2 regions of the Rhodoferax sp. XS2R6 genome follow, and region 1 is predicted to be linked to the other one. Evidence: predicted binding sites of a transcription regulator. Region 1 holds the regulator's gene; the other holds the start of a gene.
What was found. The regulator NrdR, encoded in region 1, represses ribonucleotide reductase genes. The targets are predictions, from matches to a motif close to CACNANATNTNGTG.
Positions count from the first base shown of each region.

Region 2: a site for NrdR is predicted at 6,681-6,694, ahead of AC097A_RS14125 (ribonucleoside-diphosphate reductase subunit alpha). Genes of this name have one in related genera too.

Region 1 covers NZ_JBWMAY010000001.1:174,265-188,835, forward strand. Annotated here, with positions in the region: gene AC097A_RS00830 (L,D-transpeptidase family protein) at 1-1,182, shown strand, start outside; gene AC097A_RS00835 (peptidylprolyl isomerase) at 1,182-1,862, shown strand; gene AC097A_RS00840 (peptidylprolyl isomerase) at 1,866-2,372, shown strand; gene AC097A_RS00845 (UDP-2,3-diacylglucosamine diphosphatase) at 2,390-3,193, shown strand; gene AC097A_RS00850 (HD domain-containing phosphohydrolase) at 3,168-4,790, opposite strand; gene AC097A_RS00855 (DUF349 domain-containing protein) at 4,876-7,605, opposite strand; gene AC097A_RS00860 (transglycosylase SLT domain-containing protein) at 8,522-9,346, shown strand; ZMP/ZTP riboswitch at 9,365-9,493, shown strand; gene glyA (serine hydroxymethyltransferase) at 9,535-10,779, shown strand; gene nrdR (transcriptional regulator NrdR) at 10,880-11,329, shown strand; gene AC097A_RS00875 (GspH/FimT family pseudopilin) at 11,458-12,072, shown strand; gene pilV (type IV pilus modification protein PilV) at 12,066-12,656, shown strand; gene AC097A_RS00885 (PilW family protein) at 12,653-13,612, shown strand; gene AC097A_RS00890 (pilus assembly PilX family protein) at 13,605-14,189, shown strand; gene AC097A_RS00895 (pilus assembly protein) at 14,210-14,571, shown strand, end outside.
Region 2 covers NZ_JBWMAY010000004.1:79,617-94,187, forward strand. Annotated here, with positions in the region: gene prmA (50S ribosomal protein L11 methyltransferase) at 1-532, shown strand, start outside; gene AC097A_RS14110 (zinc-ribbon and DUF3426 domain-containing protein) at 565-1,617, shown strand; gene AC097A_RS14115 (histone H1-like DNA-binding protein) at 1,682-2,197, opposite strand; gene AC097A_RS14120 (ribonucleotide-diphosphate reductase subunit beta) at 2,368-3,537, opposite strand; gene AC097A_RS14125 (ribonucleoside-diphosphate reductase subunit alpha) at 3,659-6,583, opposite strand; gene ampD (1,6-anhydro-N-acetylmuramyl-L-alanine amidase AmpD) at 6,960-7,577, opposite strand; gene AC097A_RS14135 (sigma-54-dependent transcriptional regulator) at 7,549-9,054, opposite strand; gene AC097A_RS14140 (two-component system sensor histidine kinase NtrB) at 9,033-10,775, opposite strand; gene AC097A_RS14145 (PP0621 family protein) at 10,775-11,005, opposite strand; gene AC097A_RS14150 (cytochrome C assembly family protein) at 11,002-11,805, opposite strand; gene ffh (signal recognition particle protein) at 11,883-13,247, shown strand; gene AC097A_RS14160 (DMT family transporter) at 13,244-14,143, shown strand; gene miaB (tRNA (N6-isopentenyl adenosine(37)-C2)-methylthiotransferase MiaB) at 14,244-14,571, opposite strand, start outside.

The DNA.
Region 1 (14,571 bases):
CAAACCAACGCCAGCAAACGCCTGGACAAGGCCAACATCCAGCGCACCAGCGCAGCACCCAGCGCCTTGGCAGCCCAGGGCGTAGCCGAGGCACGCCTGATCGAGGTTTACAGCCTGATCGGCAAGGGTCAGAGCCGCGAAGCCCTGGGCAAAGCAGAACAGCTGGCACAAGAGCTGCCTCACTTTCAGCTCGCCCAGCTGGTCTATGGCGACTTGCTGGCAGCGCGCACACGCCCCCTGGCCAAGCTGGGCGACGTACCCGACACCATGGCCAAGGCCGCCCCCGCGGTGCTGAACGAGTTGCGCGAAGAGTCGCTGCGGCGCGTACGCGCCCTGCGTGAGCGCCCACCGGCAGACATGGTGCCCGCACAGTTTTTGCAACTGTCCCAGCGCACACGGCACGCCATTGCCGTGGATGCCTCCCGCTCGCGCCTGTACCTGTTTGCCAATACGCCAGCGGGATTGAGCCTGGTAGCGGACTACTACATATCTGTCGGCAAGGCTGGCACGGCCAAAGACGTGGAAGGTGACCAGCGCACGCCGCTGGGGGTGTACTACATCACCAGCAACCTGGACCCCAAGTCGCTCAAAGACTTTTATGGCTCCGGCGCCCTGCCCATCAACTACCCCAATGTGCTGGATGCCAAGCGCGGCAAAACTGGTAGCGGCATCTGGCTGCACGGCACGCCGCCCAACCAGTTCTCGCGCCCACCCCAGGCCACCGACGGCTGTGTGGTGCTGGCCAACCCGGACCTGGAACACATCATCCGCACGGTAGAAGTGCGTGCCACGCCCGTGCTGATTGCGCCGCAGCTGCGTTGGGTCAGCCCCAGCGCCTCGCGCACCGAAGCCAAACCTTTTGAGGACGCCCTGCTGGCCTGGCGCAATGCCAAGACTGCCGGTGATGTCAGTCAGGTGCTGTCTTTCTACACCGCAGACTTCAACAGCAATGGCAAAACCCTGGCGCAGTGGACCCCGACCCTGCGTTCTGAAATGCAAAAAACACAAGGCCGCACGATTCAACTCAAGGACGTGTCCTATCTGCGCTGGACCGACAGCGCCGACACCATGGTGGCCACCTTTGGCGAAGTGGCGGATGGGGTGCGCACCGGCCTGACCAAGCGGCAGTACTGGATACGCCAGGACAACCAATGGAAAATTTTCTACGAAGGAATTTTGTAATGCGACCCTGGATGGGAAAGCCGCTGCGCGGCCTGTGGTTGGTTTGCACATTGGCCTCGTTGAGCTGGACAGCGGCCGCACAAAACCCACACGTCAAGTTTCAAACAAGTGCGGGTGAATTCACGGTGGAACTGTATGCAGACAAGGCCCCCAAAACGGTGGAAAACTTCCTGCAGTACGTGAAAGACAAACACTACAACGGCACGATTTTTCACCGCGTCATTCCCAACTTTATGGTGCAGGGGGGCGGTTATGACAGCAAGTATGTGGAAAAACCCACACGGGCACCGGTGCCGCACGAAGGCCGGGAAGCCCTCTCCCGCGGTGGCCCGCGCAACACCGTGGGCACCCTGGCTATGGCCCGTACCAACGACCCGCAGTCCGCCAGCGCACAGTTTTTCATCAATGTGCAGGACAATGCGTTCCTCGACCCGGTGCTGATTCCGCCGGGTGACCCGGTGCCCAAGTTTGAATACCAGGGCCAGGTCTACAAGGACACGCCGCGTGCGGCGCTCCTGAATTCACCACAGCTGTTTGGCTACACCGTATTCGGCAAAGTCATCAGCGGTCTGGACGTGGTTACCAAAATCAAATCCACCCCCACCGGCGCAGGCGGCCCGTTCCGCAGCGACGTTCCCCAAACCCCTATCACCATCAACTCCGCCATAGTGGCGAAATAAACCATGAGCAATCCCCAAGTCGAACTCCACATTACCGGCTACGGCGTCATCACGCTGGAACTGGACGCAGACAAAGCACCCAAGTCCACCGCCAACTTCCTGGCCTATGTGAACAAGGGCCACTACAACGGCACTATCTTCCACCGTGTCATCCCCGGCTTCATGGTGCAAGGCGGCGGCATGGAACCCGGCATGGGCCAAAAATCCACCGATGCGCCCATTGAAAACGAAGCCAACAACGGCCTGAAAAACAATGTGTACACCGTGGCCATGGCGCGCACCGGCGACCCGCACTCTGCCACCGCCCAGTTCTTCATCAACATCGCCGACAACGGCTTCCTGAACCACACCGCGCCCTCCACCCAGGGTTGGGGCTACGCCGTGTTTGGCAAAGTGATTTCGGGCACTGAGGTGGTGGACAAGATCAAGGCCGTGAAAACGGGCCGCAAGGGCTTCCATGACGACGTGCCGAAAGAAGACGTCATCATCGAAAAAGCCGTCGCACTGTAAACCGCAAGGGCCGGGGGATGGAACTACACGCGCCATCCCACTGGCAACGCATCGACGTCATTTCTGACCTGCACCTGCAGGCCAGTGAACCGCAGACCTTCGAGGCTTGGCGCCAGTATCTGGGCCAGACCACGGCGGATGCGGTTTTTATTTTGGGCGACCTGTTTGAGGTGTGGGTGGGTGACGATGTGCTGACCCAAGCCTCCAGCTTCGAAGCCGAATGCAGCCGTGTACTGCAGCAAACGGCGCAACGCCTGCCGGTCTACCTCATGCACGGCAACCGCGACTTCCTGATGGGCGATGCCCTGATGCAGGCCTGCGGCGCCACCCTGCTCCCAGACCCCACTGTTTTACAAATGGGCGCGGAGCGCTGGTTGCTGAGCCATGGTGATGCCTTGTGTCTGGACGACACCGAGTACCAGGTTTTTCGCACCCAGGTGCGCAGCCCGGAATGGCAACGCACATTCCTGAGCCAAGCCCTGGCCACTCGGCAAGACATTGCCCGCAATCTACGCAGCCAGAGCGAAGCCAAAAAGCAGGTGGGAACCGAATACGCCGATGTCGACACTCCGGCTGCGCTGCAATGGCTGGGAGCTGGAAATACCCTGCACCTGCTGCACGGCCATACACACAAACCTGGTTTTCACACGCTCGATGCGACGCATGACCGAACCGTGCTCAGCGATTGGGATGTAGGTGCAACGCCGCCACGGGCGGAGGTGCTGCGCTTGTCGTGGCGCTCAGATGCAAAGTCAGGTGTGCAGGTCAGCCGCCTACGGCCGGACAGCCCCGAGATCAGTTCACCCAGGCTTGCGGATTAACGTCGTCAATCTGCCAGGGGTCCAGAAACTGCTCGGCGTAACGCAGGTAGACCTGCTCCTGCACAAAAATGTCGAACAGGTCAGGGTCGATATGGCCACCGGTGCGGAACTTGTGCATGATGCCCATGGCTTGGGATAACTTCATGCCCTGTTTGTAGGGGCGGTCGCGCGCGGTCAGCGCCTCAAAAATATCGGCAATACCCATCACCCGCGCCTGTACCGACATCTGCTCGCGTGTCAGCCCCTTGGGGTAACCCTTGCCGTCCATGCGTTCATGGTGCCCACCTGCGTACTCGGGCACATTCTTCAGGTGCTTGGGCCAGGGCAACTGCTCCAGCATCTTGATAGTGGCGACGATGTGGTAATTAATGGTGTCACGCTCACCTGCGGTCAGTGTGCCGGCGCGGATGGTCAGGTTTTCAATCTCGTCCGCCGTCAGAAAGTCGGACTCCACCCCATCGGTATTGCGCCACAACGTGCCGGTGCCTATCTGGCGCACCCGCTCGGTGTCAGCGTCTTTCATAAATTCACCACCCTGGTTGGCCTTGCGCAAGAATTCGCGGTCTGCGTCCAAGGCGTCAATCGCGGTACGCGCCCCTGCCATGATGTCCGCCTCGGCATCGGCTTCGCGCACTTCACGCAGCGCCAGCTGTTCGCGCAATGCCGCAATTTCCAGGTCGCGCTTGAGCACTTCAAAACGCGTGTCCACCAGTTGCATGCGGTCAAACAGGGTTTGGAGCTTGGTGGCCTTATCCACCACATGCACGGGTGTGGTGACCTTGCCGCAGTCGTGCAGCAGGCCGGCAATCTTGAGCTCGTAACGGTCGCGGTCGTCCATGGTGAAGTCCGCCAGCGGCCCGCCCTGCGTGGCATTCACGGCCTCGGCCAGCATCATGGTCAGCGCTGGCACGCGCTGGCAGTGGCCCCCGGTGTAGTGCGATTTTTCGTCGATAGCCAAGTTGATGAGGCTGATGAAAGACTCAAACAAGGCCTCCAACTGCGTCATCAGGTTGCGGTTGGTGATGGCAATGGCCGCTTGCGAGGCCAGGGACTCGGCCAGGCTTTGGTCGGCACTGGAGAAGGACACCACGGCACCAGTGTCCGGATGCTTGGCGTTGATCAACTGCAGCACCCCGATCACATCGCCCTCGTGGTCCTTCATGGGCACCGCCAGGAAAGACTGCGAGCGATAACCCGTGCGTTCATCAAACTGGCGGGTGCCCGAGAAATCGAAGTTGGGCTCGGTATAGGCGTCCGCGATGTTGACCGTCTGGTTGTGCAGCGCTGCGTAGGCGGCCACCAGCGAGTCGTTGGGCTGCCCCTGCGCATCATGCAGGGGCAGGTTGGGAAAATTAATCGGTTTGCCCGAAGTGCCGCCCATGGCGATATGCAGCGAATCGGTGCGCAGGATCTCGAAACGCAGCTCCTGCTGGTCATCGGTCACGCGGTAGAGCGTGCCGCCATCGGCATGGGTGATGGTCTTGGCAGCCACCAGAATGCTTTCCAGCAAGCGTGTGATGTCACGCTCTTTGGAAAGTGCCGAGCCAATCGCATTGAGTTGCTCCAGCCTGCGCAGCAGATCGTCCACTGAGTCCACGGTTTCCCCCTTGGTCAAAGCACCCGCCTGGGCACGGCCCATTGTTCCACAGGCCCCCCATTGCGCCTATACGGCGCCCGCCGTTTTAACGCTTGAGCAACACTTTGAGCACCGTCTGCAAGCGGCGTGCATCGGCCGCGTTGAACTCGCCCGACAACACGGCTGCAGCGTCCTGGCCCCAGGTCTGTGCGGGGGCGGGGTCGTTGCGGCGCGTGAGCAATTGCAGCTGCAGGCCACGGCGCGCATCCAGATGCTCGGCAGGCGTAGGCACTTCGGCCGCCATTTCCAGGCGCAACAAGGATTGCACCGCTTGTGGCTTGGCAGTGCCCTCCACGGCCTTCACCCAGACAGTGCGGTTTTGGGCTGCGGCACGGCTGCCCAGCTCCTGAGCAGAGGGCACCAGGGAGGCGTCGCGCTTTTCCCACGCGGCGAGCAGTTGGGTCAGTGCTTCGCCATGGGCCTGGGCGGCCAGTTTCTTCAAGGCCAGTTGGGCGTGTTCCAGCGCATCGCGCTGGGCGCGGAAGGCGGTATCTCCCAGGCGCGGCGCAGCAGGTGCGTAGCTGCGGTCCCCACGATCACCCCGGTCGTCGCGACGCGGGCCGCGGTCACCCCAGGGAGCTGCGGCGCCATCACGACCACCGCGTCCGGCACCGCCGTCTTTGCGGTCGCCAAATTTGCCACCACGACCGGGAGCGGCGGGTGCTTCTTTTTTCATGCCGGGGCGGTCGTCGCCACGCACGGCCACCACGGGTTTGGGTGCTGGCTTGGCAGGGGCGGCAGGCGCCACCGGGGCTTCCGACACAAGGGCGTCGGTCGACGTGTCGGCTTCTGCATCGCCATCCGCTATCGATTCAGTAGCTGCTTGCGCAGACTCGACGGGGGCTGGAGCCATATTCGGTGCCTCAGCAGCTGCAGACTGGGCTGCCTGCTCTTGCGCACCGGCAGCTGTCACTTCGGCCTGCGCCTGGGCTTGGCCTTGCAAAGCGGCTTCCAGTGCGGCCATGGCGGCGCGAATCGCCTGGGCATCGCCCGAGGCGTTGGCGGCTTCCAGTGCCTTGGCGGCATCCAGCACACTGCGGTCACGCGCGCCCAAGGCGGTTTCGGCCTTTTCACGCTCGGTGGTCTTGCGGTTGAAGGCGTCGTCGATAGGCTTGCGGAAGGCGTCCCACAGCTTTTGCTCCTGGCGGCGGTCAATCGGCACTGCATGGGCTTGTGCCTGCCAGCGCTGCTGCAGCGCCTTGACGGCGTCGATGCGCAGCACCGGCGCGGCGCCCAGCACCTTGGCTTCTTCGATCATGGCGTGGCGGGCGGCCAGGCTTTGGGCCTGCAGGGCTTCCAGCGGTGCCGCGGCGTTGGCGATGGCGGCTTTCCACAGCGGCTGCAGCTCGCCAAACACCTTTTCGCCCACGTGTCCACCTTCGCGCCAGCGGTCGCCAAACTGGTGCAGGATGCGGTTGAAACCCTTCCAGTCATCGTCCAGCGCGGTGCGGTTGGCCTCGGCCCAGGCGTTGACCTCGGCAATCAGCGCCAGGCGCTGGGCCTTGTGCTCGGCGGATTCTGCCTTGACCTTCTCCAGCCAGCCCTCGACCACCTTGTAGGCCTCGTTGCAGGCTTCGTCAAAACGCTTCCACAGCGCGTGGTTGGGCACGCCGCCTTGGTCGGTTTGTTTCCACTGGTCGCGCAGGGTGCGCAGGGTTTCCTGCATCTTGCGTCCGCCAATGGCTTGGCCTTCGGGGCGCTTAAGCAGGCCTTCGGCTTTGGCAACCAGCTCCTCGCGGATCTGGTCGGCGCGCCAGCGCTGCCAGCCTTCCAGTTCACCGGCGGCCGCCAGCGCGGCATGGGCCTGGTTTTCCAGCTTGCCGTCAATCACTTTGCCAAATTCCTTGAGCGCATTGCGCAGCGCATTGGCCGCACCAGTACTGGCTTTGCCGTGGCCCTCGGCCACTTCCTGTTCCAGCGTGGTCAGCGCGGCGCGCACGGCAGTGCTCGCCTGGGCGCGCACTTCGGGGTCCACCTTGGGTTTGGCCTGTTTAGCCGGTGCCTCGGCGGGCACGCCGCGCGCGGCGCGCAGTTCGTCCGCCCACACGGGCACGGGCGGCAAGGGTGCGCTGGCGTCGGCCGCAGCGGCCACGGCCAAGTTCAGGGCCGCCTGAAAAGCATCCCACACCACCAGCAGCTGGCCGCGCGAGGCGTCCAGCAATGGTGGGAATTTGAGGTCCACACTGGCCCAGCTGGCATGCGCCACCAGGGCGGTGGCCTGGGTTTGCCAGTGGTCCACGTCAACCCGCAGGGCATCCAGCGCGGCCTGGGCATCGCCCCAGGGTTTGGTGGACAGCACTTCAATCCGCTGGGCCAACAACACCGCGGCCTCACGCTGCACTTGCACCTGGTGCTGCAAGTCTTCAATGCCACGTACACGTTCGGCCAACTGGGTCTTCAGGGTGGCCAGGGGCTCTTTGCTCAGGGGCGCGCCGGCTTTGGCGGCGTCACGCTGCCAGGCCAGGGCGTCGGCAATATTGAGTTTGGCGGTGTCGATGAGGGCCTGGGCACGAGCCGCCCACTCCGCGGCCAGCAGCTCTTGCCCCTTGGAGCGCTTGGCTTCGTCCAGACGCTCGCGCACCAGCTTGGCGGCGCCCTTGTCTTTGACGCTGAGCTCGCGGAACACCTCGGCCAGCAGATCGGCGCCGGGGTTGCCCTGCAGCCACTCCCGGATGCGGGAGGCCCGGTCGCCTGCGGTCGCGGCGGTGAATGCGCCGCCGGTCAGGCTGTCCAGTTGGGCAATGTCGAGGTGTTTGGCGGAGTTGGACGAGGTCACAGTGGGTAGCAATCAGGGTTGGTAAACAAAAATACAGCCGGGTATTTTCGCCTCGAAATGCCCTGCCCCTTCCGTTTTTTACTGCACCACGGTTACCAACACCAAATTGTGCGGCTGCTGCACACCCAGATTTATAAGAAAATCAGCCATAACGCTCATGGAATATGCGCAAGCAGCTCCTTTATTGATAGCAAACAAAGGTGCCGAACTGGCTCCATGTCTTTGGCGACAAACCCTGACTTTCCCTAGAGAGACGCATATGCCTCTATATATAGAGACGCGTTCGCTTGGCGGAGCGTGTTCTGGGCAAAAGGCAAGGGCAAAAGAAAGCCCGACAGAAGTCTGAACAGACCGCTGCCGGGCTCGATGGCTGACCGAAGGTCCATGCCATCACGGGTTGTCGCAGGGGAGCGTACTGTCCCACCACGAACATGAAGCAATAGATTGCCTCCTTGGGGTTACCGGGGCCGCTTTATCACGGTGCCTGAAGCACGGACTGGCTACTGCCGGTAAAACGCCTGAATGTTCAGGCCCACGCAGTCTAGGCACGAGGCTCGGCAGTTTCAAATCAAAGTTTCAATGGCCTACCGTCTGTCGATTGGCGGCTTAAGGCCAATGCTCTAAATGCGCAAAACTGCCAATTTTTTGGCAAAAACAGCCCAAAAACAAACCAATAAATATATCAAATCAATTTGATATGGTTGACTGTGCATATAAAAGCCACCTAGAATCCGCCCATCCCAAGTTTTGACTAGGGATTACCCGCCCCGCTGCCGAACCCGGCATATTCAAATCGCTGCACATGTCGAGACGACGCCGCAGGATATTGATAGCGTACCAACCCAAACGAGGTGTCCGAACCGCCCCGCTGTATTGCAGCGCCAAGGTCCTGGCCCCCGCCAAAGAAGGAAGAGCTATGACAGCGACTCAACAATTCACCCAGGGCCTTCGCATCGTTGCGAAAGACATCGCCCAGGGTTTCTTCGAAATTACCCACAACGGCTTCGCCCTCCTCGGCTTGGCTGTCATGTTTGCCGCCATCACCCTGACGGCACGCCCCGAAATCCGCCAAGCCGGCGAACTCCAGCTCATGGGCTGGCTGCAAAACCGCCACGTGGTAGCCACCGGCATTGCCACAGAACCTGACGCCGTGGAGCGCGCCACCGCAGCCAACCCGCAGGCCCTGCCCAAGCAGCAAGCGGCTGTGGCGTTTTGGCTGAGCAAAAAGTACAGCGTGGCCCCCGAGCCACTGAGCGCACTGGTGGCCGAGGCGTATGAGATTGGCCAACGTACCAAGCTGGACCCCACCCTCATTCTGGCCATCATGGCTATTGAGTCGGGTTTCAACCCCTTTGCTCAGAGCCACGTGGGTGCCCAGGGCCTGATGCAGGTCATGACCAAGGTGCACAGCGACAAGTACGAAGGTTTTGGCGGCAAACATGCCGCGTTTGACCCCGTGTCCAACTTGCGTGTGGGTGTGAAGGTGCTGCAGGAATGTATTGCCCGCGCCGGCTCCATCGAGGGTGGCCTCAAGTACTACGTGGGTGCCGCCAACCTGGAAGACGACGGTGGTTATGCTGCCAAGGTAATGGCAGAACACGCCCGCCTGCAGTCTGTCGCCACAGGCAAACCCATGCCCTTGGCCGCGCCGCCAGTCACCTCAGTGCCTGTCAAGCTGCCTGCGCCCGAAACAGCACAGCCGGTTGGCGTGGAAAACGTCGCCCACCTGGCCAACTCCTGAGCGCGCTCGGTTAAACTCCTGCCTGCACGCAACTGGCGATAGGCGCCGGGCCCTTCAAGGCCCATTGGCGCTGACGTGGGACACCACTGGGAAGCGTGCCGCAAGCCTTTTCGGGCTTGCGATCAGCCGTTCGCCTGGGCAGCCCTGTGTCTTTCAGACCCACAGGCCCTTTGTCTTTTAGGACTGCCATGTACGACCGCAACATCCTTGTTGAACAAGCCGACCCCGAATTGTGGGCTGCCATCTTGGCCGAGAACGCGCGCCAGGAGCACCACATTGAGCTGATCGCCAGCGAAAACTACGCCTCCCCCGCCGTCATGGCCGCCCAGGGCAGCCAACTGACCAACAAATACGCCGAAGGCTACCCCGGCCGCCGCTACTACGGTGGCTGCGAACATGTGGACGTGGCCGAGCAACTAGCGATTGACCGCATCAAGCAAATTTTTGGCGCCGAAGCCGCCAACGTGCAGCCCCATTGCGGTGCATCGGCCAACGAAGCCGTTTTCCTGGCTTTCCTGAAACCCGGCGACACCATCATGGGCATGAGCCTTGCCGAAGGCGGTCACCTGACCCACGGCATGGCCTTGAACATGAGCGGCAAGTGGTTCAACGTGGTGAGCTATGGCCTGGATGCCAACGAAGCCATCGACTACGAAGCGATGGAACGCAAAGCACGTGAGACCAAGCCCAAACTCATCATTGCAGGTGCATCCGCCTACTCCCTGGCCATCGACTTTGAGCGTTTTGCCAAGATTGCCAAGGAAATCGGCGCCATCTTCATGGTGGACATGGCCCACTACGCCGGCCTGATTGCGGCTGGCGTGTACCCCAACCCCGTGCCCCACGCCGACGTGGTGACCTCCACCACCCACAAGAGCCTGCGCGGCCCCCGTGGCGGCATCATCCTGATGAAGGCCGAACACGAAAAAGCCATCAACAGCGCCATCTTCCCCGGCCTGCAAGGCGGCCCGCTGATGCACGTGATCGCCGCCAAGGCTGTTGCGTTCAAAGAAGCCATGGCGCCTGAGTTCAAGACTTACCAGCAACAAGTGGCCCGCAACGCCAAGATCGTGGCCGAAACGCTGACCGCGCGCGGTCTGCGCATCGTCAGCGGTGGCACCGACAGCCACGTGATGCTGGTGGACCTGCGCTCCAAGGGCATTACCGGCAAGGAAGCTGAGGCCGTGTTGGGCGCTGCCCACATGACCATCAACAAAAACGCCATCCCCAACGACCCCGAGAAACCCATGGTCACCAGCGGCGTGCGTATCGGCACCCCCGCCATGACCACCCGCGGCTTCAAGGATGAGGAAGCCCGCGCCACGGCCAACCTGATTGCCGATGTGCTGGACAACCCGCGCGACGAGGCCAATATTGCCGCTGTGCGTGCCAAGGTGCATGCCCTGACATCGCGCTTCCCGGTCTACAAGTAAGCCTTATGGCAAGCGCAGGCACTACTATTTTGATAGCTGCTTGCGCTTGTTTTATAAGGGCCAGAGCCCTATTTGGCACTTAATTGAGCACCCCTGCGCCATGAAATGCCCCTTCTGCAGCCATTCTGAAACCCAGGTGGTAGAGACTCGAATTTCGGAAGACGGGGACTTCATTCGCCGCCGCCGCCAGTGCGGATCGTGCGAAAAACGCTTCACCACTTATGAACGCCCGGACGTCAACTTCCCGGCCATCGTCAAAAAAGACGGTCGCCGCATCGAGTTTGAACGCGCCAAACTGCTCGCCTCCATGAACCTGGCCCTGCGCAAGCGGCCCGTGAGCACCGAGCAAATCGACAGCGCCATCGAGCGCATCGAAGAAAAACTCCTCAACCTGGGCCTGCGCGAAGTCCAGAGCACCCGCATCGGCGAACTCGTCATGCGCGAACTCAAAAAGCTCGACAAAGTCGCTTACGTGCGCTTTGCCAGCGTTTACCGGAATTTTGAGGACATTGATGAGTTCAAGACTTTGGTGGACGAGGTGAGTCGGTAGCCCTCACCACAGGTGCCGTTCATCACATGGGCCCGCCCGAATGTCGATTTTCAATGCAAGGATTGAAACACCCCGACTAATATATCCAAATGCCGAATGACAGACTCAAATTTTTCCGAAAGCGCTCCATGCTCCCAGCTCGAGGGAGAGCTTGTCGTTTGGGCCTGCATGGCTTCAGCCTCATCGAACTCATGGTCGTCATTGCCATCGTAGGTATTCTGATTACCTTGGCAGTTCCTTCTTTCACAGCACTCATCGCACGATCGTCTGTTACCAAGGCAGTGAATAACTTTATCTCCGATACGCGATACGCGCGCGGTGAAGCTATGCGCAGAGGCAAAAGCGTTGCGATTTGCAGGAGTAATAACCCTGCTGCTGCAGCGCCTGTGTGTGGAGTGGGTGACGGGCTAGCGGTCCTAGGCTGGGCCTCTGGTTGGGTTGTCTTCGTTGATGAAAACGGTAACGGCACTTTCAACAATGCCGGGGGAGACAGTGTTTTGCGTGTGCAGGAGCCTTTGACAGGGTTATCCGATTTTTTTGCAGTAGGTGCAGCACCACTTACATCGGCTGTCAGCACAGGTAACAACGTTGTCTACGATGGAACAGGCAGAGCAGTTGGACAACAAGGAAGATGGTTAGTCCATCCTTCAGGAGCGGCCGCCACAGACATCAGCTTTGCCAGAACTCTTTGCATGAATTCCGTTGGAAGAGTTCGGCTCGTCACGGGAGAAGCGGCATGCTGAAGCGCCCCTCTCATGCTTTACGAGCACCCCAAAAAGGCGCGACTTTAATAGAGATATTAATTTCCATTTTGCTTCTGTCATTGGGAATGATGGCCGTGGCGGGCATGCAGGCGTATTCCATTGCGGCACAAAACAATGCCATCTACAGGTCGGTCGCCAGTACGATGGCTAACGAATTGGCAGAACTCATCCGCTTAAATCCTGCCGGTTTGAATGCAGGAAATTACAACATTGCCTTCATGTCTCAGCAGCTCCCCGGGGCACCTAATTTAACGGCCTGCCCTGGAGTTGCAGATGCGGATACAGCACCTGCAGAGTATCCGTTTTGCAACAGTGCAGCCAATCTGGCTGCGTATGACATCACCAGCATACAACGCCGTGTTCGCAACAATTTGCCCGTTGGTGGGGTTCAAGTGGTTGCAAACGTGGCCGTAGCACCTGCCCGTTCCACGGCTGACATCTGGATTACATGGCAAGAGCCGGGCATCTTAGTCGCTGCAGAAGGCAATGCAGACAATTGCTCCGCGGCCTCAAAAGCGCTAGCAACATTGCCACGTTGCTTTTACATGCGGGTGCAATTATGAGCCGGAGTAAACACCACGTCCCGGTAAACAACGCCCGCACCAATTTGCGTCAGACTGGTTTTACTCTCATTGAGTTACTGATATCCATCACGCTGGGAATTGTGGTCATTGGGGCTATGTTGGTCATGTACACCACGGGCGCCTCAGCCACCCGCTACGCGGCAGCCCAAGGGCAAATGAACGAGGATGCCCAAATGGCGCTATCTGTCATAACCCAAGAATTGCGCAAAGCTGGCTACAACCCACGTCGCCCCACCGGGCCCACTGCAACCGCCGTGAACGATTTAGGCCAGGCGGGCTGGGGCTTATTTGCCTGCCCCAACGGATTTACGGACAACACGCCCATTTTGGTCAGTGGACTAACCTGCAATGCAGGAGGGAGTGGCGGGGCACTTGCTGTGGTGTCCGAGTCAGATTTGGTAAGCGGTAGAAACACTGCCGGCAATCTCCCCATGGATTGCATTGGCAACGGCATTGCTTCGCAGGGGATCTCCATTGCCGGTGGCAATTACTACACAACGCAATCTCGCCTCTATATCGCCAACAATGCGTTGAACTGCCTTGGTAGTGGTGGCGCCTTACCACGCCTTACCCTCAATCAGGTACCGCAAGTGCTCGCAGAAAATATTGAAAGCATGACGTTTATGTTTGGCATCGGCAGCCCGGCTGATAGCAAGATAGTTCAGGGCTACTACTCTGCTGCCGACATCAATGGCGTACCAGCAGATGCTGCTTTTGCAGCGCTTCCATCGGCGCTAGACCGCTGGAAAAAGGTTGTCGCCGCACGTGTATGCGTGGTTGTGAGAAGCGAAACCCCCATACTCCAAGATATCGAAACTGCTCCCTCCTATTTAGACTGCAATGACGATGTAGTAGCCATTGCGGACGGTAGGTCACGTCGCGCTTACCGCACGACCGTACTACTGCGTAACCATGGGGTAGGTTTTAATGACTAAACATGCCTCCCTGCAGCGCAGGCGCACTCAGCAAAGCGGCGTCGTTTTGGTTGTAGCCTTGTTGCTACTGATGGTGTTGACTATTCTTGCAAGCGTCTCGATTAGAGGCGCGTCATCTTCCGAGCAAATTGCGAACCAAGACCGTCTAAAAACCCTGGGACAACAGTCAGCAGAAGCAGCGCTGCGATATTGCGAAGCGCTGGTGCAGGCCTACGCAATGGACAATGCCAAAAGTGCCCCAAACCTTGGGGGACTGATTCCCAATGCGGCGCCAGGGGCTGGGGTTTTTAATTGGGAAATCAACGCGGCACAAAACTTCTGGGATAACGCGCCGGGTGCGAACTCACCGCTCATCGCGCCATTTGCTGCTGCCGGTGATGGCGTGGGCGGTAACGGCGCTTATTTCCAACGCCCTCCGGAGTGCATGTCTCAGTACACATCTGCAGGGAATACTAAAGTATTTGTTACCACAGCAAGAGGATTTGGACCCGAGGTTCCTGTAGCACCCAATCCGAAAAACGGAACACTGCCTGTAGGCACCGAGGTTTGGCTGCAATCTGTCATCACCATGAACTAACGCTCTCAGGAGAAAACATCATGAAACACTCCGCTCTACGCAGCATCGCAGTTGCTTTAGTTTTGGCACTGAGTAGTTCTTTGGCACTCTCTGTCGTCGCACAAGCGCCTTTACTGAACAGTACCGCAGCTGTGCGGCCCAATATTGCCCTCGTGTTTGACACCTCGGGATCCATGGATTGGGAGTGCGTTTACGCCAAACACGTTACCGACGTTTTCATCTCCGAAAATGCCACGTTGTCTGGGCTGACGGACAACTGTCTTGCCACTAATGACATTCGCCACGCAGCCCCGGTTAACAATTATTTGTTCTATAACCCCAAAATCAGGTATGCGCGCAGTTACACCGCCACAGGTACTTTGCAGGCGAATGCGGCCGTAGG
Region 2 (14,571 bases), on a different contig from region 1:
GTTCTGGATTGTTCCCACCTGGCATGAGCCTCCGGCGCAGGCTAAACAGGTCATTCGCCTGGACCCGGGCCTGGCCTTTGGCACGGGTACCCATCCGACCACACGCATGTGCCTGCGCTGGATTGCGGGCCACCCGAACCAGTCCGAGGTGTTGGACTACGGTTGCGGTTCCGGTATCTTGGCCATTGGTGCGGCCAAGTTCGGTGCTCAGCAGGTGGTAGCGGTGGACATTGATGAGGCGGCCGTGCAATCCACGGTGCTGAATGCCGAGGCCAACAGCGTGCAGCTTTTGGCGGGCCTGCCCGACAAGGCGGCGGGCGTGTACGCGCTCGTGCTGGCCAATATCCTGGCCACGCCGCTCAAGGTGCTGGCGCCGCTGCTGTGCGCGCACGTGAAAGCGGGTGGCCATCTGGTGCTGGCGGGTATTTTGGCCCGGCAAGCCGATGAGTTGATTGCCGCCTATGCCCCCTATTGCACACTGTCGGTGGCAGACGAGGAAGATGGCTGGATTCTGATGACCGCCACCCTCTGACGGCGGCTACCTCGGCTCTACAATGTGACGCGATGAGCCTGATTACCCAATGCCCTGCCTGCGCCACGATGTTCAAGGTCGTGCCAGACCAGTTGCGCATTTCGGACGGCTGGGTTCGTTGTGGGCAGTGTGACGAGGTATTTGATGCCAACGCCCATCTCTACACCGACCCCGAGCAACAGCCAGAGCCGGTGGCTCAAGAGGCGGTGCTGGCAGGTGAGGCCAGTGGCGACTGGAAGTCTTCCCTGCGCTTTGCCAACGAGCAACAAGAGGCTGCCCCCCTGGCTGACGAGGCCGCCTTTGAGTTGAACGAGGCTGCGGTGGTGGACGTGCTGGATGTTCGCGATGGCGCTGTGGCTGAAGGCGCAACGCAGCATGGTTACGCGGCACCCTTTGTGCGGGAGCCTGGACTGGACGACCTGTTGGACTTGCGACCCGGCCATGCACGGGATGAGCCCGAAGCGCCAGAGGATGTGTCTCCGGTGTTGGCCAAGCCCCCACAAGCTGTCGAGCCGCGGTATGCGCAAGTGCAGGTCAAAACGGTAGAGCCCACAGATACTCCCAAGTTGTCATTCATGCGCCAGGCACGTGGAGCCAGTGTGTGGCAACGCACCAGTGTGCGTGTGCTGCTGTCGTTGGTGGCCTTGGTGCTGGTGGCTGCTTTGGCCTTGCAGGTGGTGGTGCATGAGCGCGACCGCATTGCGGCCACGGAGCCTGCTGCGAAAGAGGCTTTGCTGGCGGTCTGTGGGTGGCTGGATTGCAAGGTGTTGCCCGTGCGGCAGATCGAGTCGGTGGTGATTGACAGCTCATCTTTCACCAAAGTACGTGCGGACGTGTACCGTTTGAATTTCACGCTGAAAAGTACCGCGGCGATTGCCTTAGCGGTGCCGTCGCTGGAGTTGACCCTGACCGATTTGCAAGACCAGGCGGTGGTGCGTCGTGTGCTGCTGGCGTCAGAGTTGGGCGCAGGCAAGGACACTTTGGGCGCGGGTGCCGAACTTACCACGGCGATTCCCATCACCGTCAAACCCGGCAGCAGTACCGAACGCATTTCTGGTTACCGTCTGCTGGCTTTTTATCCCTGAGTACCAGACGTAAAAAAGCCCGAAACCTTGCGGTATCGGGCTTTGGCGCCTAGGGCGTAAACGCTCAGGGCTTGCTGGAAGTCGGAAACGGCCAGGCCGCTTGCGGATTCAGCGTGGTTTGCGCCGCAGGGGCTGCAGGGGCAGCTTTGGCAGCGGGTGCTTTCGCGGCTTTCTTCGCAGCGGGCTTCTTCGCTGCTTTTTTGGCTACTGGCTTCTTCGCTGCAGGCTTTTTGGCAACAGCGGCTTTCTTCGCTGGAGCCTTTTTCGCGGCTGCTTTCTTGGCAGGCGCTGCCTTCTTTGCTGCTACCTTTTTGGCGGGAGCGGCTTTCTTAGCGGGAGCTGCCTTCTTCGCTGCTACCTTTTTAGCGGGAGCGGCTTTCTTAGCGGGAGCTGCCTTCTTCGCTGCTACCTTTTTGGCGGGAGCGGCTTTCTTAGCGGGAGCTGCCTTCTTTGCTACTACCTTTTTAGCGGGAGCGGCTTTTTTAGCAGGAGCTGCCTTCTTTGCTGCTACTTTTTTAGCGGGAGCAGCTTTCTTCGCGGGAGCGGCCTTTTTTGCGGCCGGTTTTTTTGCAGTTGCCATGATTTTCTCCTTGATCAATTTACAAAGAGCACTTCTTGCCAGTTGGTTGCAAGAAGCGATTCATGTTGTTGGGCGCAGTCCCAGCAACATGAACGCGGTGACACGCCCCCAGTCCGCAGTCTGTGCTGCGGTGCTGGAGGCATGAAGTTCTAGAAAACATAATCAGCGTTTTAATCCCAAGACAGGGCGCCGCCCGACTGGTACTCGATCACGCGGGTTTCAAAGAAGTTGCGTTCCTTCTTCAAGTCGATCATTTCGCTCATCCAGGGGAACGGGTTTTCCTCGTTCGGGAACAAGGGTTCCAGCCCAATCTGGGTGGCACGGCGGTTGGCGATGTAGCGCAGGTAGCCCTTGAACATGGAGGCGTTCATGCCCAGCACGCCACGTGGCATGGTGTCTTCCGCGTAGCGGTATTCCAGTTCCACGGCTTTCTCGAACAGGGCCTTGATCTCTGCCTTGAACTCTGCCGTCCACAGGTGGGGGTTTTCCAGCTTGAGCTGGTTGATCAGGTCGATGCCAAAGTTGCAATGCATGGACTCGTCGCGCAGGATGTACTGGTACTGCTCGGCAGCACCGGTCATCTTGTTCTGGCGACCCAATGCCAAGATTTGCGTAAAGCCCACGTAGAAGAACAGGCCTTCCATCAGGCAGGCAAACACGATCAGCGACTTGAGCAGCGTCTGGTCGGTCTCGGCAGTGCCGGTGTGGAAGTTGGGGTCCATGATGGCCGAGATGAACGGGATCAGGAACTCGTCTTTGTCGCGGATGGACTGAACTTCGTTGTACGCGTTGAAAATCTCGCTCTCATCCAGGCCCAGCGATTCCACGATGTACTGGTAAGCGTGAGTGTGGATGGCTTCTTCAAAGGCCTGGCGCAACAGAAACTGGCGGCACTCAGGCGCCGTGATGTGGCGGTAGGTGCCCAACACGATGTTGTTAGCCGCCAGCGAATCGGCAGTGACAAAGAAGCCGAGGTTGCGTTTGACGATGCGGCGTTCGTCTTCGGTCAGGCCATTGGGATCTTTCCACAAGGCGATGTCGCGTGTCATGTTGACTTCTTGCGGCATCCAGTGGTTGGCGCAGGAAGCCAAGTATTTTTCCCAAGCCCACTTGTACTTGAAGGGCACCAGCTGGTTCACATCGGTCTGGCCATTGATGATGCGTTTGTCATCGGCGCGGATGCGGCGTGGTGTGCCGGTCTGCATAACAGCGGCTACAGCAGCAGGTGTCTGCACGGAAACTGGAGTGACCGATGCCTGCGCAACCGACAGCTGTTCAGACGGGTTGCGCGCAAAGTTGCTCGGCGATGTGGGCTTGACTTCTTCGTCCCAGGTCAACATAGATGATTCCAATCAGCGGATTATGAGAGCAGCGAAATGAATTGAAAAGAAGTCATGCATTCCGCCGCCCATTTGTGTTGCTCAATTGCATCGCAATGGTGCTTGCGATGCGCCTCTCTTGTTACTGGCAGGACTCGCAGGTGGGGTCATCCACACCGCAGAACTTGATGTCGGTTGCGGCGTTGCTGGATAACTCCATCTGCGCTTGTGCTGCAGCTGCTGCGGCTTCCAATGCACTGGACATTTTGGTGGAGCCTTGTGCATCGTTGCCCGACGACACGGCATTCATGCGACCCGCGGCGACCGTGGATTTCTCCACGTGGGTGGCCGACATGGTGCGGAGGTAGTAGGTGGTTTTCAGACCACGCAACCACGCCAGCTTGTAGGTCTCGTCGAGCTTCTTGCCCGATGCGCCGGCCATGTAGATGTTCAGCGATTGCGCCTGATCAATCCATTTCTGGCGACGTGCGGCAGCTTCCACCAACCAACGGGTTTCCACTTCAAACGCGGTAGCGTAGAGCTGCTTGATCTCTTGGGGCACGCGGTCGATGGGGCTCAGCGATCCGTCGAAGTGTTTCAGGTCCATCACCATCACGTCGTCCCACAGGCCCAGGGCCTTGAGGTCACGCACCAGGTAGCTGTTGATGACGGTGAACTCACCGGACAGGTTGGACTTCACCGACAGGTTGCCGAAGCAGGGTTCGATGGACGCATCCACGCCAATGATGTTGGAGATGGTGGCAGTTGGGGCAATGGCTACGCAGTTGGAGTTGCGCATGCCGTCTGCGGCAATTTTCTTGCGCAGGGCGTCCCAGTCCAGGGTGGAGGAACGATCTACTTCCACATAACCACCACGGGCCTGGGCCAGCATGTCCAGGGTGTCGGGGGGCAGGATGCCCTTGTCCCACAGCGAGCCCTTGAAGCTGGAGTACTGACCGCGTTCACGGGCCAGCTCCGTAGACGCCCAGTAGGCGTAGTAACTGATGGCTTCCATGGATTCGTCAGCAAACTGGACGGCAGCATCGCTGGCGTAAGGGATGCGCAGGGCGTACAGGCTGTCCTGGAAGGCCATGACGCCCAGACCCACGGGGCGGTGGCGCATGTTCGAATCACGTGCCTTCTTGACCGCGTAGTAGTTGATGTCGATCACGTTGTCCAACATGCGCATGGCCGTGGCGATGGTGCGCTTGAGTTTGTCGTGGTCCAGCTTGCCGTCTTTCAAATGCTGGCGCAGGTTGACCGAGCCCAGGTTGCAGACTGCGGTTTCGGTGTCGCTGGTGTTGAGTGTGATCTCGGTGCACAGGTTGGACGAGTGCACGACACCAGCGTGCTGCTGGGGCGAACGCACGTTGCAGGCGTCTTTGAACGTGATCCAGGGGTGGCCGGTTTCAAACAGCATGGTGAGCATCTTGCGCCACAGGTCGCTGGCCTCAATGGTGCGGGAGGGTTTGATCTCGCCGCGGGCGGCCTTGGCTTCGTAGGCCACATAGGCCTTTTCGAAGTCGGCGCCAAACAGGTCGTGCAGGTCGGGGACGTTGGAGGGCGAGAACAGGGTCCAGCTACCTTTCTCCATCACGCGGCGCATGAAGAGGTCGGGGATCCAGTTGGCGGTGTTCATGTCGTGCGTGCGGCGGCGGTCGTCGCCGGTGTTCTTGCGCAGTTCCAGGAACTCTTCGATGTCCAGGTGCCATGTTTCAAGGTAGGTGCACACCGCGCCCTTGCGCTTGCCGCCCTGGTTTACGGCCACGGCAGTGTCGTTCACCACTTTCAGGAAGGGGACCACGCCTTGGGATTCACCGTTGGTGCCCTTGATATGGGAGCCTAGGGCGCGCACACGGGTCCAGTCGTTACCCAGACCGCCGGCAAATTTGGACAGCAGCGCGTTTTCTTTGATGGACTCGTAAATGCCGTCCAGGTCGTCGGGCACGGTGGTCAGGTAGCAGCTGGAGAGTTGCGAGCGCAGCGTGCCGCTGTTGAACAGCGTGGGTGTGCTGGACATGAAGTCGAAGCTGGACAGCACTTCGTAGAACTCGATGGCGCGGGTTTCGCGGTCGATCTCGTTGAGCGACAGGCCCATGGCCACACGCATGAAGAAAGCCTGGGGCAATTCGATGCGGGTCTTGCCTTCGTGCAGGAAGTAGCGGTCATACAGCGTCTGCAGACCGAGGTAATCAAATTGCAGGTCGCGGCTGGCCTTGAGGGCGGCACCCAGGCGCTTCAGGTCGAACTGCAGCAGCTTTTCGTCCAGCAGCTCGGCATCCACGCCGCGCTTGATAAAACCAGGGAAGTAGTCGGCGTAAGCCTCTTGCATGTCGGCCTGAGCCACATCGCGCCCCAGCACTTCGCGGGAAATCGTGTGGAACAGCAGACGCGCTGTCGCGTAGGTGTAGTCCGGGTCTTTTTCGATCAGGGTACGGGCGGCCAGGATGGAGGCCTTGTAGACCTCGTCCATGGGTACGCCGTCGTACAGGTTGCGCATGGTTTCGGCGACGATGGGGTCGGCTTTGACATCTGCGCCCAGACCCGAGCATGCGGTTTCAATGCGGGATTGCAGCTGGTTCAAGTCCAATGCAATACGCTGACCGCCTTCCAGCACGTGGATGGTGGGCAAGGCTGGTGCTGTTTGTGCCACTTGCTTGGCACGCTCTTGCGTGCGGCGCTCGCGGTAGAGAACGTAGGCGCGGGCGATCTCATGGTGGCCGCCGCGCATCAGGCCCAGCTCGACCTGGTCTTGCACATCTTCAATGTGGAAGGTGCCGCCACCGGGGCGAGAGCGCATCAGTGCGCGAATGACCTGCTGGGTCAATCCGTCCACTGTTTCGCGCACACTGGCCGAGGCCGCGCCCTGGGTGCCGTGCACGGCCAGGAATGCCTTCATCAGGGCAACCGCAATTTTGTTGGGCTCGAAGGGAACCACTGCGCCGTTGCGGCGAATGATCTGGTAGTGGGCCAGGGTGTTGGCCATGCCACCTTCGGCGTTGCTGCTGCTGTGGGCAGTCAGCAGCGTGCTGGAGGGGGTGGGCGTTGCGGTAGAAACAGATTCCATGATTTCCTCGTCTAAATCGGTATTTTTTGGGGCTTGTCGTTGCGCATGAACGGCCCCTTATTGCTTGCGTGGGCCAGTCGTCTTCACTAACAGCACACACTATATCTGGGGTCTATGGTGGAGGCAAGCCACTACAGGTAGTGTACAGGCTGCTATTGACGCTTGGCAGGGTCTTGCTATTGGGGCATGCGGATTACATGCCGGAAAACAGTATCGGGAGGCGCGCGTGAAATGGAGCTTTGGGGGGCGATCGCGAGGTTTGACGCGTTCTGCGAGCGCGTTTGGTCGGCAAAGGCGCATGGAATCAGCGCCTCTTGCAAAACCAGCGCAGTGCGTGGCTGGAAAACCCTATCAAATTGACACTAAAAAAATATTTTCAGCCAGGCTGCTTGCGTGTGCTGGGTGGATAACACGCATCTGAAAAGCCAAGGCTTTTGCGCAAGAGGTCCCATCGCAAGCCCGGGCCTGGATCTTCTTTGCGTCCGGGCGCAATGTGCTCATGGCCCGCAATGTGGCGCACCGGGTAGTGTGTGCTGAGGGCTGGAATCAGCGATTGCAATGTCTCGTACTGTGCTGGTGCAAAGGTGTCCCCCTCCAGACCCTCCAGTTCAATGCCGATGGAGTCGTCATTACAATTGCTTCTTCCTCGGTAGGCGGAGACCCCCGCGTGCCACGCGCGGTCCTTGCAACTCACGAACTGCCAAAGGTCCCCCTGTCGTGTGATGAAAAAATGGGCAGACACCTGCAGACCTTCGATGGACTTGAAGTAAGGGTGGGCCTCCCAATCCAGCCGATTGGTGAACAGCTCTGCGACATGGGGGGTGCCGTACTGTCCGGGTGGCAGACTGATGGAGTGCAGCACCACCAGATCGATCAATGCTCCGGCGGGCCGCGGGCCGAAATTGGGCGAGGCGCATTGGTGCGCGAAGCGATACCAGCCCTCTTTCCATAAGGATGGTGCTTCTTCAGGCATCGGAGGGTTCGTCGGAGGCATTGGGGACGTCAATTTGCAGGCGAGCCATTCGATAGCGGATTTGTCGCAGGCTGATGCCCAGTCGCTGGGCTGCGGAGGTACGGTTAAAGCGGGTTTCACGCAGGGTACGCACCAGAATGTCGCGCTCAATCCGATCCAGATGCACTTGCAAGTCACTCGGGATGGACTCTGCCAGGCTGCTTGCCAAAGGTAAGGGCGGGGCAAGCGCCGCTGCGATGTCCGGGGCCGCGGGCTGTTCTGGCTCCTCGCGCAGAGCTTGTGGCTGCGTGTTCAGCGCATGGGTGTCGAGTTCAAGTACCGGCCCCTCGGAGAGCGCCATGGCGCGGTGCAGCACGTTCTCCAGCTCCCGGACATTGCCCGGCAGGGGCAGTGTGCAGATTTGCGCCAGGGCGGGGGCGGACAGCTGAGGTGCTGGTATGCCGGACTCAGCGGCGATCCTGATCAACAGGGCCCGGCACAAGGCTGGCAGGTCTTCGCAGCGCTCGCGCAGAGGGGGGATGTAAATGTCGATGACGTTGAGGCGGTAATACAGGTCCTGTCGAAACCGTCCGGCCTGTACTTCGGCCGCCAAGTCTTTGTGGGTGGCACTGACGATGCGGACATCCACCTGCTCTTCTTGTAACGCTCCCAGGGGCCGCACGCTGCGTTCCTGGATCGCGCGTAGCAGCTTGGACTGCATGGCCAGGGGCAGGTCGCCAATTTCGTCCAAAAACAAGGTGCCACCATGGGCGGCCTGGAAAAAGCCGACGCGGTCCTGATTCGCACCGGTGTATGCGCCTTTGCGGGCGCCAAAAAACTCGGCTTCCAGCAGGTTCTCCGGAATGGCGCTGCAGTTCACGGGAACCCAGGGTCCCTGGACGCGGTGGCTGTTGGCGTGGATGGCGCCTGCAACCAGCTCTTTGCCGGTACCCGATTCACCGCGGATAAGCACCGGGGCCATGCTGCGGGCCACCTTGACGATCCGGTCCTTCACTTGCGTCATGACGCCGGAGGTGCCGACCATTTTGGCCAGCGCGGCTTCCGCACTGGCGGTGGCGCCACTGTGCGATGTTTTCAGGGTCGGGTTGCGTGACGGGACCGGTGGGGTGGATGCATTGCCCTGCAGGGCGTTGGCCACGACGGCGCGAAACTGTTTCAGGTCAACCGGTTTGGAGAGGTAGTCAAACGCCCCGGCTTTGAGTGACTCCACGGCGTTTTCAGCAGATCCATAGGCGGTAATCACGACGCAGCGCTCCGGGCGCTGCTCCGCCCGCAACTGGGCCAGAATGTCGGTGCCCGAGCCATCGGGCAGGCGCATGTCGGTAATGATCGCGTCAAAACGTTGTTGACCCAACTGGTCCCTGGCCTCTTGCACGCTACCGGCGGTCTCTACACGGTAACCCTCGCGCAGCAGCGTCAGCTCGTACAGCGTGCGCAGGTCTGGTTCATCGTCAATGACCAGAATGCGCGCGTCGTTCAGTACAGGGAGGTTTGCCATGGTGCTTCCGTATTGTCGTTTGGCCTTGTGTCCTCGATCAGTGGCAAGGTAATCGAAAACGCATTGCCGTCGGTGGCTTGGCCCGCCATAGGCTGCGCGCTGCGGTGGTAGGCCAGGGTGGCACCATGGCGCTCGCACAGCTCTCTGCAAATATACAGACCCAGACCGCTGGAGCGGCTCTCGGAGGAGAAAAACGGTTCAAACAGGTGGCGTTGCACAGACGCGTCCATGGGGGCTCCATCGCTCCACACTGTCACGCGTGCTACGCGGTCATAGCGCTGGCTCAGTACCTGGATGCTAGTGGCACGCTTGCTGGCGTAGCGCCGTGCGTTTTCCAGCAGATTCACCAGAATCTGGCGCAGGTGATCCGCATCAAAGTGCACCGGGAGCGCTTCGGTGTCGACTTCAATATGCAACTGAGGCAGGTACCCCGATTGTTGTCCCCAATCCGACGCAATGCGGTGTACCAGCTCGTGCAAAAGAATGTGCTGTGCCAGCAAGGCGGGATCGTTGCCGCGCACACGGGACACGTTGAGGATGTCATCCACGATTTTTTCAAGCCGTTTGGCGTTTTGGGACACCATCGCGGTCAGTTTTTTCTGGCGTGGGTCACTGATGTCTTCGTCCAGCAAGGCATTGGCCTGGGCAATGGCGGCCAACGGATTGCGTATCTCGTGCGCCACCGCGGTGGAGAGTCGCCCCATGCTGGCCAGTTTTTCGGTGCGCAAGCGGGCTTCCTGCTCGCGCTGGTCTTGCAGAAACAGAACACACAAACTGTCTTGAGCGATGCCTTGTGGTGCCGCCAGGCTGGTGCGAACCATCACCCGGCGCGGCCCGCTGTCTGCGTGGTGGATGGTGACCTCTGCCTGTTGGGCGCGGCCGGTGCCTGTACTCATGCGGGTCAGGTGCAGCAAGGGCTGCCAGGCAGGGCTGCTTTTGAGGTCGAACATGGCCGAGCGCAATGGCCGTTGCGGGCTGCCCAGCAGCATGCGGGCAGCGGGGTTGGCGGCCCGTACCAGGCCCTGCGCATCCACAATGAGCACCCCATCGGGCAGGGACTCAATCACCAGCTCATTCACCTGGCGCTGGATGGTCGCTGCCAATTGACTCAGGCGGGCGCGTTTTCCCTCGCTGGCCAGGCGGGTCGCCAACTGATTGGCCAGCAGTGCAATTAAAAAATAACCGGCGCCAGCCAACGCCGCTTGCACAAACGCTGGGGTGGCATCTCCAGGGGCGTCGCTGTACATCCAAAAGGTACCGCCGAGAAGCAGCATGCTGACCCCCGCCGCGGTACCCAGCGCCAAGCGTAAGGACCCCAGTACCGATGCCAGCAAAATGGGCAGTGCAAACAGGGGGGTGTAGTTGAGGTTGCCGCCCTGTAGCCATTGCAAGGCCGAGAACACGCCAATGTCCAGCCCGATCAGCACCCCCCAGGCACGGTTGAAAGCCTGGCCGAGGTAACGCGGACGTACCAAGCGTTTTGCCGCCAGGGTGCCCAGAAAGTACGCGGCGCAGATCCCGATGAGGGTGCGACTTTGGGCCGACCCTGTGGCATACAGACCCGCTTGCAGTACCAGCAACACCAAGCCCAGCGTGAGTCGCGCCGTCATGAAGGCTTGCCACAGGCGTGAGAACTCTTGGGTGCCCTCGGGGGGCTCGGGCGTGGGCTCCAGCGCCGCCGGGCCGAACCACGAGTGCTCGGGAAGCGCGTTGGTGGGCATCACCCCTCCGCCGCTTGGCGGTGCGCTGGGCTGCAGTAAACACCGTGTTGGCCACGGAGCGATTCAGATTCTGGCAAGTGCAGGCCGCACTGGCGGCAGGCCACCATGTCCGCTGGCGCCGCCTGCGCTTGGGTCTTCTGCTGCCGCTTGTGCTCCAGGGTGCTACTGCGCGCACTGCGCCAGCGCCAGGCCACCAGAAACACCACGGCCAAGACAATGAAATACTTCATGCACCGCGCCCCAAAACCACTTCGAGCACAAACCGCGAGCCCACATAGGCCAGTAGCAGCAAAACCGTGCCGGTGTACAGAATGCGGTTGGCCTGCTTGCCGCGCCAGCCAAACTGGTAACGGCCGACCAGCAAAACGGCAAAGGTGAGCCAGGCCAGCACGGAAAACACCGTCTTGTGGTCCCAGCGCCAGGCGTGGGCCGGCCCGTACACCACATCACCAAACCCAAAGCCCATGACCAACGTGGCACTCAGCAGCACAAAACCTGCCGCGACAAAGCGGTAGGTCAACCGTTCTAGCGTCAACAAGGGCAAGCCACTGTGCGGATCGGCTGCCTGGCGAATCCGTGTTTCCGCGCGGGTCATGAACCAGGCGTGTACCACGGCGGTGCCAAACAGGCCGTAGCTGGCGACGCCCAACAACAAATGCAGGGGCAGCCAGATGGAGGCTGAGGACGACAGGGCCGTGCCGGGAAACACAAAGGCCAGCACCACCGCCAGGGCCCCCAGGGCGGCCAGGGCCCAGCGGGTTTGCAGCTGGGGGAACACCTGGCTTTCCACGGTATAGACCGCAGCCACCAGCCAGGCGGTGCCCGACAGCGCGGGGGCAAACCCGAAATGCACGGTCTCGCCCAGCAGGCCCCAGGCCAGCACCACGCCATGCAGCACCCAGGCCACGGCCACCCAGGCCCGCGCCGCACCCACCGACAGATGGGCCGCACGCAGAGCCGTCCACGCGTAGGCGCTGGCGGCCAAAACCGACAGGGTCAGGCTGATGGGGGACGCACTGGCTAAAATCATGCCCACAGTTTAGCGTTTTGCTCCCTGCCAGCCCCGGCTGGCCCTCACCACAGGTTCCGCTTGCCGGAATACGTCTTATGGCTTCCGCCCTCACCGACAAACTCTCCCGCCTCGTCAAAGACCTGCGTGGCCAAGGCCGCATCACCGAGAGCAACGTCACCGACATGTTGCGCGAGGTGCGCATGGCGCTGCTGGAGGCCGACGTGGCCTTGCCCGTGGTGCGCGACTTCATCGCCCGCGTCAAAGACAAGGCCCTGGGCCAGGAAGTGCTGGGCTCACTCCAGCCCGGCCAGGTGCTGGTCAGCATCGTGAACCGCGAGCTGGCCGCCACCATGGGCGAGGGCGTGAGTGACATCAACCTCGCGGCCCAACCCCCTGCCGTCATCCTGATGGCCGGTTTGCAGGGCGCTGGTAAAACCACCACCACGGCCAAGCTGGCCAAACACCTGATCGAGAAGCGCAAAAAGAAGGTGCTGACGGTGTCGGGCGACGTGTACCGCCCGGCCGCTATCGAACAGCTGAAGACCGTGACGGCGCAGGCCGGTGCGGAGTGGTTTCCCAGCACGCCAGACCAAAACCCGGTGGACATTGGCCGCGCCGCGCTGGACTACGCTAAAAAACATTTCTTCGACGTGCTGCTGGTGGATACCGCGGGCCGCTTGGCGATTGACGAAGCGCTGATGCTGGAAATCAAGAACCTGCACGCCGCGCTGAACCCGGTGGAAACGCTGTTTGTGGTGGACGCCATGCAGGGCCAGGACGCGGTGAACACCGCCCGGGCCTTCAAGGAAGCGCTGCCGCTGACCGGCATCATCCTGACCAAGACGGATGGTGACTCGCGCGGTGGTGCGGCCCTCTCGGTGCGCCAGGTCACGGGCGCACCCATCAAGTTTGCCGGTACCAGTGAAAAGCTGGACGGACTGGAGGTGTTTGACGCGGAGCGCCATGCGGGCCGCATCCTGGGCATGGGCGACATCGTGGCGCTGGTGGAGCAGGTCACTGCCGGCGTGGACATCGAAGCCGCCAAGAAGCTGGCCGACAAGGTCAAGAGTGGTGCGGGCTTCGATTTGAACGACTTCTTGGCCCAGATCCAGCAGATGAAACAGATGGGCGGCCTGGCCAGCCTTATGGACAAGCTGCCTGCCGCCATGGCGGCCAAGGCCGGTCAGGTGGACATGGACAAGGCCGAAAAAGACATCAAGCGCAAGGAAGGCATCATCCACAGCATGACGCCGCTGGAGCGCCGCAAGCCCGACCTCATCAAGGCCACGCGCAAGCGCCGTATTGCTGCCGGTGCGGGCGTGCAGGTGCAAGAGGTGAATCGCATGCTCAAAGAGTTTGAGCAGATGCAGGACATGATGAAGAAGATGAAGGGCGGCGGCATGATGAAGATGATGAAACGCATGGGGGGCATGAAAGGCATGCCCAAGATGCCGTTTTGAGTTCATCCCCCAGCCCCAACACCCTGGCGGGTATTGGCCTGGCCGTGTTGGCCATGGCCTGTTTCGCGGTCTTGGACACCACCACCAAATGGGTGTCGCTGGGCGTGCCGCTGATGATGGCGATTGGGTTTCGCTACCTGTTTCAGGCCGTGGCCACCACGGTGGCGGTGTATCCCCAGCGTGGGCGGGCGCTGTTGCATACCCGGCATTTGGGGCTGCACATTGCGCGTGGTGTTTTGTTGCTCACCACCAGCCTGCTGGCCTTTCTGAGCCTCAAACACATGCCGGTGGGCGAGTTCACGGCGATTGTGCTGATCACCCCCCTGGTGGTCACGCTGCTGGCGGCGCGCATGTTGCGCGAAACCGTGTCGCCGCTGCGCAAGCTGCTGGTGGCCGGTGGTTTCATCGGCACCTTGACCATCGTGCGCCCGGGTGGGCAAGACTTCACCTGGGCCTTGCTGTTCCCCGTGGGCGTGGTGGTGGCAAACGCGGGGTTTCAGCTGCTCACCAGCCGCATGGCGCGCACCGAAGACCCCATGACCATGCAGTTTTATACCGGCTGGGTGGGCGCGTTGTTGCCGGCCTTGGCCTTGCCCTGGGTGTGGGTCGAGATCACGGCACCTGCGGTGTGGGGCGGCTTGTTGTTGATGGGCGTGATGGGCACGGTCGGCCACTTTCTGTTCATCCTGGCCTTCAAGCGCGCGCCAGCGGCCACCCTCATGCCCTATATGTATGCGCAGATCGGTTTTGCCATGCTGGGCGGCTGGTTGCTGTTCTCGCATGTGCCCGACCACTGGTCACTGGTGGGCATGGGCCTGATTGCGGTGTGTGGTGCTGCGGGCGCCTTGCTCACGGCGCACGAAAGCCGAGCATCGGCGGAGCCGCCGGAGCACTGATTTTGGATGAAATCAGCCTCTAGCCCTTACCGGTATTGCGCAAGCAGCTCCTGAAATAATAGCAATTGAGGGCGCTGCTGGCGCGTCAAGTCGTGCAGGCTTAGGCGCCCACCAGCTCCTGCGTCAGTACCTCGCCGCGCAGCGTGTAGCTGCGGGTTTCGGTGATGCGTACATCGACCAGCTGGCCCACCAGGCGCGGCTGGCCAGCGAAGTTCACCACGCGGTTGCACTCGGTGCGGCCCATCAGTTCGCCGTTGTCGCGCTTGGAAGCACCTTCCACCAGAATACGCTGCACCGTGCCCAAACGCTGGTCGCTGATGCGGGCGATGTTGGCGTTGATCGCGGCCTGCAGCTCCTGCAAGCGCGCCAGCTTCACCTCGTGCGGGGTTTCGTCGTGCAGATTGGCTGCGGGGGTGCCGGGGCGCGGG